DNA from 2 places in the Arthrobacter sp. 01N442 genome. Region 1 is predicted to be linked to the other one. Evidence: predicted binding sites of a transcription regulator. Region 1 holds the regulator's gene; the other holds the start of a gene.
The links. Region 1 encodes HrcA, which represses chaperone genes, less so after heat shock. Its sites were predicted from a motif close to TTNGCACTCGNNNNNNNCGAGTGCNAA; they were not measured.
Positions count from the first base shown of each region.

Region 2: groES (co-chaperone GroES) is a predicted target of HrcA. The motif match lies at 1,294-1,320, and genes of this name have one in related genera.

Region 1 is NZ_JBFTRD010000001.1:110,442-113,813, forward strand. It holds gene AC1DNC_RS00475 (DUF3097 domain-containing protein) at 1-703, opposite strand, end outside; gene hrcA (heat-inducible transcriptional repressor HrcA) at 947-1,960, shown strand; gene dnaJ (molecular chaperone DnaJ) at 2,040-3,167, shown strand; gene AC1DNC_RS00490 (16S rRNA (uracil(1498)-N(3))-methyltransferase) at 3,170-3,372, shown strand, end outside.
Region 2 is NZ_JBFTRD010000004.1:443,667-447,038, forward strand. It holds gene groL (chaperonin GroEL) at 1-758, opposite strand, end outside; gene groES (co-chaperone GroES) at 839-1,135, opposite strand; gene AC1DNC_RS09450 (hypothetical protein) at 1,362-1,766, opposite strand; gene AC1DNC_RS09455 (THUMP-like domain-containing protein) at 1,823-3,052, shown strand; gene AC1DNC_RS09460 (shikimate 5-dehydrogenase) at 3,073-3,372, opposite strand, start outside.

The sequences.
Region 1 (3,372 bases):
TCAGGATGCCGGTCTTCCAGTCCACGCCGCGCGGGATGACCGGCCACCGTTCTATGCCCAGCACGGCGGGGCGGATCGCCTGCCAGACGTCCACATACGGGTGCCCGACGATCAGCACGTTCCCCGCTGCGCCCGGCGAGGCCATCACTGCATCGGCGATGCGTGACTCCTTTGAGTCGGGAACGAGGTGGTCCACCAGCACGCCGAGGCGGCGCCCCGGGCCGGGCCGGAAATCTTTCACAGCGGCAGCCAGGTCGTCGATGCCGTGCAGCGGCTCAACCACGATGCCCTCGACGCGGAGATCGTCACCCCAGACTTTCTCCACCAGTTCGGCGTCGTGCTTGCCTTCGACCCAGATCCGGCTGGCCTTCGCGACCTGGGCGCGCTGGCCCTCCACCCGGACCGAGCCGGATGCCGTCCGTGCACCGGGGGCCGCTGCCGGTACCCGCGGGGCGGGCGGCATCAGCCGGATGGGCTGCCCCTCGAGCAGGAAGCCGAAGCCGAGCCGGAACGAACGGGATTTGCCGCGCCGGTCCTCGAGGGCCACCACGTGCATGCCGCCGGACTTCTCCACGCGGGTTACGGCGCCGACCCAGCCTGACTGCACGTCCTCCAGCACCATGCCGCGTTCCACCGGGATTTCGGGCAGCTGGGCCTTGGCGGGCGCGGAGAGATCCTGCGGGCCCCAGTTCTGGTACGACATCGGTTACACACTGCTTTGCACTTGGGAATCACTTGGGAATTACGGGGTAGGGAACGGCGGCGCGGCCTGTGGTGTGCCGGGAAACACCGGTCCCGGTGGTCACGCCCGCAGCGAATCCAATGCTAACAACGGCGCGACTCATATTAGACTGGTTAGCACTTAGGCATGTCGAGTGCTAACACCGGGTCTTCTTTCACGCCCGGCGGCACCGGCGAACCGATACGGGTCGATTGGAGGTGGAGCGTGAGCGAGCCACGCAAACTCGAAGTACTGCGCGCCATCGTGGAGGACTACGTCCATTCCCGCGAACCGGTTGGATCCAAAGCCCTGGTGGAACGGCATCACCTGGGCGTGTCCAGCGCAACGATCCGCAATGACATGGCCGCGTTGGAAGACGAGGGCCTGATCACCGCGCCGCACACGAGCGCCGGGCGGATTCCCACGGACAAGGGCTACCGCCTGTTCGTGGACCAGATTTCGGCGGTTAAACCGCTATCCCCGGCAGAGCGGCGCGCCATCCAGGCCCTGCTCGAAGGGTCCGATGACCTCGACGACGTCCTCGACCGGACGGTGCGGCTGCTCTCGCAGCTGACCAACCAGGTCGCCGTCGTGCAGTATCCGCTCCTGAGCCGTGCCCGCGTCCGGCACATCGAATTCGTGCTCCTGGCGCCGCGCAAGGTTCTCACAGTCCTGATAGCGGACACCGGCAAGGTGGAGCAGCGGGTGATCGACGTCGGCCAGGACTTTGGCGACGAGGCCCTCGCCGAACTCCGCGCCCTGTTCCTGGCAAAACTCTCCGGCACCCCGCTGAGCCTGCTGCCCCAGTCGCTGCAGGCTGTGGTGGACAGCTGTCCGCCCGTGCGGCGCGGCGCTGCCCAGGCCCTGGCCCGCGGACTTGAATCGCTTGCCGCGAGCAGTCGGGAGGAACGGATGGTCATGGCCGGTACCGCCAACCTGGCCCGGTCAAACGTGGACTTCCCGCTGAGCATCGGCCCCGTGCTGGAGGCCCTCGAGGAGCAGGTAGTGATGCTGCGCCTGCTCAGCGACATGGCCCAGGACCCGCGCGGTGTCACCGTCAGTATCGGCCGGGAGAACCCCTACGACGGCCTCTCCGAAGCATCCGTGGTGGCCACCGGCTACGGTCCGGACGCCACGGCCAAGGTCGGAGTGCTCGGCCCCACCCGGATGGATTATCCCACCACCATGGCCGCCGTCCGTGCGGTGGCCCGCTACCTTTCGCGGATCCTCGGGCCCTGACCGGCCGGACCGTGCACCGGACTTCTCGCCACTACAGGCAGTACCCCACTGGCAGTACAAAAAGGAAGAGATACACACTTTGAGCAGCCACTATGACGTTCTTGGAGTCTCCCGTGAAGCGACGGGGGAAGAGATCAAGAAGGCCTACCGCAAGCTTGCGCGCACCCTGCACCCGGACGTGAACCCCGGCGACGACGCTTCCGAGCGCTTCAAGGCGGTGACCCACGCCTACGAGGTGCTGTCCGACCCGCAGAAGCGCCGGGTCTACGACACGACGGGCAACGAGAACGGTACCGACAACGGCTTCGGCGGCGGGTACGCCGGCCAGGGCTTCGCCTTCCAGGACATCTTCGAGACCTTCTTCGGCGGAGCCGGCGGCCAGGGCGGCCCGGCCTCCCGGGTGCGCCGCGGCCAGGACGCCCTGATCAGCGTCCGGATCGACCTGCGCGACGCGGTCTTCGGCGTCAACAAGAAGCTCGAAGTCGACACCGCCGTCACCTGCCCCACCTGTGAGGGCTCCTGCTGCCGTGAAGGCAGCCACCCCGAGCGTTGCGACATCTGCGGCGGCAGCGGCCAGGTCCAGCGCGCAGTGCGCTCCATCCTCGGCCAGGTCATGACCACCGCCCCCTGCGGCAGCTGCGAAGGCTTCGGCACCGTGATCAAGGACCCGTGCAACGAATGCGCCGGCCAGGGCCGGATCCGCAGCCGCCGGTCGCTCACCGTCAAGGTCCCCGCCGGCGTCGCCACCGGCACCCGCATCCAGCTCTCCGGCCAGGGTGAGGCCGGCCCGGCCGGCGGTCCCTCCGGTGACCTCTACGTCGAGATCCGGGTCAACAACGACCCCACCTATGTGCGCGAAGGCGACGACCTGCACGCGAGCCTCAGCATCCCCATGACGGCCGCGGCGCTTGGCACCGAGCTGACCCTGGAGACCTTCGACGGATCTCAGGAAATCGACGTCAAGGCTGGCACCCAGTCCGGCGAGGTCATCACGCTCCGCGGCCTGGGCGTAACGCACCTGCGCGGCTACGGCCGTGGCGACCTGAAGGTCCACCTCCAGGTGGACACCCCGGCCAAGCTCGACGCCGCCCAGGAGGACCTGCTCCGCCAGCTCGCCAAACTCCGCGGCGAGCAGTTCACCGAGGGAAAGCTGGCCGCCAGCGGCGGCGTCTTCGCCAAACTGCGGGACCGGCTCGGTAACCTGTAGCGGTGAGTAACCCGGTTTTCTTCACCCCCGCAGGCACCTTGGACCAGCTGGTTCCCGGTGCGACGTTCGTCCTCGAAGGCACCGAAGCGCGCCACGCGGTGACGGTCAAGCGCCTGGCCGTGGGGGAGGCCGTGGACATCGCCGACGGCGCCGGCAAGCGCATCACCGGCACCGTGACCGCCGCCGCCCCGCAGGAGCTGACGGT
Region 2 (3,372 bases), on a different contig from region 1:
CCGTCGACGTCTTCGGCGATGATGAAGAGCGGTTTGGAGCTCTGCAGCGCCTTTTCCAGCAGCGGCAGGAATTCCTGGACCGAGGAGATCTTGCCCTGGTTGATCAGGATCAGGGCGTCCTCGAGGACGGCTTCCTGGCGTTCCGCGTCGGTGACGAAGTACGGGGACAGGTAGCCCTTGTCGAACTGCATGCCCTCGGTGAGGACCAGCTCGGTCTGCGTCGTGGAGGACTCCTCGATGGTGATCACACCATCCTTGCCGACCTTGCCGAAAGCCTCGGCCAGGAGCTCGCCGACCTCGTCGCTCTGCGCCGAGATTGCGGCAACGTTGGCCACCTGGGTGCCTTCGACCGGGCGGGCGTTTTCGAGCAGGCGTGCGGCCACGGCCTCGACCGAGACCTCGATGCCGCGCTTGATCTGGCCCGGAGCGGCGCCCGCGGCAACGTTGCGCAGGCCTTCCTTGACCAGGGCCTGTGCGAGCACGGTGGCGGTGGTGGTGCCGTCACCGGCGACGTCGTTGGTCTTGGTGGCGACCTCCTTGGCGAGCTGCGCGCCAAGGTTTTCGTACGGGTCGTCCAGTTCGACTTCGCGGGCGATGGTGACACCGTCGTTGGTGATCGTGGGGGCGCCCCACTTCTTGTCCAGCACGACGTTGCGGCCGCGCGGGCCGAGCGTCACCTTGACCGTGTTGGCGAGCTTATCGATGCCGGCTTCAAGCGACCGGCGGGCAGCGTCGTTAAACGCAAGCTGCTTTGCCATGGTTTTGTCCTTTCAAGACAGAACCCCGCGCAGCCGTTCCGTTCAAAGCGAAGGAAGGGCGGCGCGGGGGTCCAAGAGAGTTACTTTACGACGATCGCCAGAACGTCGCGGGCGGACAGCACGAGGTACTCGACGCCGCCGGTCTTCACTTCGGTTCCGCCGTACTTGGAGTAGATGACAACGTCGCCGACGGCGACGTCGACGGGAACGCGGTTGCCGTTGTCGTCAAAGCGGCCGGGGCCTACTGCAACAACTTCGCCTTCCTGCGGCTTCTCCTGTGCAGAGTCCGGGATAACCAGGCCGGAAGCCGTGGTCTGCTCGGCTTCGAGCGGGCGGACAACAATACGATCCTCAAGAGGCTTAATAGAGACCGACACTCGGACCTCTCCTTTTCGTCAGCAAATTCGTGGACTTTAAAGCTGTGGTGCCATGGCGTACAGACCGTCGTCGCGGTGCCGGCAGCAGCCAGGCTGTTCAAGCTTCAGGTGTTAGCACCCGCCTAGGGTGAGTGCTAATGACGACTCTATGTAAGTCGTTAGCACTCGGTCAAGGTGAGTGCCAGAAGTTCGTCCTTGGTGAACGCCCTGCCTCGGGCGGGTGGGGTCAGCTGCCGGCGAGGTCGTCGAAGTCGACGTCGTCGCCGTCGTCGATCCGGGCGGAATTGCCGCGGTCGCGGTACAGCACGAAGCCCCCGGCGAGCGCAGCGAGCAGGCCGAGGACGAGGCCGATGATGCCGGCCACCCGGGCGCCGGCGTAGGTGTCCCGGATGGCGCGCGCTTCATCGGTCGCGTCTTTCACATCGTTGCCGCCCACGGAGTAGACGGTCGCATTGAAGGAGTCCAGGAAGAAGATGATCACGAGCAATGCCACGCAGACGACGGCGATCACGATGCCGGTGATCAGCGCCGGCCGGGCGAAGCGGGCCAGTCCCCGGTTGTCCTTTGCCTCCCCGAGGGTGCTCTCCCGGGTGCCTGCCGTGCCGAAGTCTTCTGTATTGCTGCCGTCCATGCCGTCCAGCCTATCGGGCGTCCCGCGGGTTCCCGGCCTGAACTACGCTTGATGGCATGGCTGAGACTACGCAGGACCAGATCGCCCCGCTCCTCAATCCGGAGGGCTGGGAGCTGCTGGCCTCGCTGGGGCCGTACCGCGAGGAGGAAGCCTTCCGCCTCAACGCCTCGCTCCGGAAAGCCGGCCATTCCCCGGAACTGGTCTCCGCGGCGCTGACCCAGTCCCGCTTGCGGACCAAGGCGGAGGCGAAGTTCGGCGAATTCGCCCGGCAGATGATCTTCACCCGCGCAGGCCTGGAGCAGGCCACCAGGCTCACCGTGGCGGCGCGGCACGCCCAGCGTTTCGCCGAGGCCGGGATCGCCCATGTGGCGGATCTGGGCTGCGGACTCGGTGCCGACGCCATGGCCCTCGCTTCCCTCGACATCAAGGTAACCGCCGTGGAACTGGATGAAACCACCGCCGCCTGCGCCACGATGAACCTGATTCCGTTCCGGAACGCCACCGTTGTCCACGCCGATGCCGCCACCGTTCCGCTCGACGGGATTGACGGCGTCTGGCTGGACCCGGCCCGCCGCACCACCTCCAGCTCCGGAACCAAGCGCCTCTGGGATCCGGAGGACTTCTCTCCCCCGCTGTCCTTTGTGGAATCTTTGGCCGCCTCCGGCCGCGCCGTTGGGGTGAAGATGGGCCCGGGCATGCCGCACGCCTCGGTGCCGGAAAACTGCGAGGCCCAGTGGGTCTCAGTGGGCGGCGATGTCACGGAAGTGGCGTTGTGGTTCAACGCTGTCCGCCGCCCCGGGATCAGGCGTGCCGCCCTGGTGCTCGGGCCGCAGGGCGCCGCGGAGCTGACCAGCGCGGAAGACTTCGGGGCCGGTCCGGAGGCACCCCTGGGGCCGGTGGAGGGCTACCTGTATGAGCCCGACGGCGCCGTGATCCGCGCCGGCCTGGTCGCCGACGTCGCCCTGCAGCTGGGCGGTCATCTGCTGGACGAACATATCGCCTACATCTGTGCGCCGGAATTGCGCGACATCCCTTATGCCCGGGCGTACAAAGTCCTTGAGGTGATGCCGTTCAACGTCAAGGCGCTCAAGGCCTGGGTCAAGGACAACGGCGTCGGCGTCCTCGACATCAAGAAGCGCGGCACCTCGGTTACGCCCGAGGAACTGCGCAAGCAGCTGCTCCCCGCCGGCGGCAGGAATGCCAAGAACGCTGCCAAAGAGATCGCCACCCTGGTCCTCACCAGGATCGGCGAGGAACGCGTGGCCATCTCGGTTGAGCCGGTCTAGCACCGGACCCGGCCGCCCGGCTACTGGGCGCGCATGAACTCCTCGGCGGCCCGGACCTGCTCGTCGCTGGGCCGGATCCCCGTGTAGAGCACGAACTGTTCCAGGGCCTGGATGGTGGCGACCTCGGCGCCGGTGATCACCTGCTTGCCGGCGGCCCGGGCGGCCTTGATCAACGGCGTTTCGGCGGGCAGCGCCACGACGTCGAACACCACCTTCGCGGCGGCCACGGCGTCCGGCGGGAAGGACAGCGCGTCAGCCTCCGTGCCTCCGGCCATCCCCACGGGCGTTACGTTGATCAGCATGTCGGCGGCGCCCTCCCC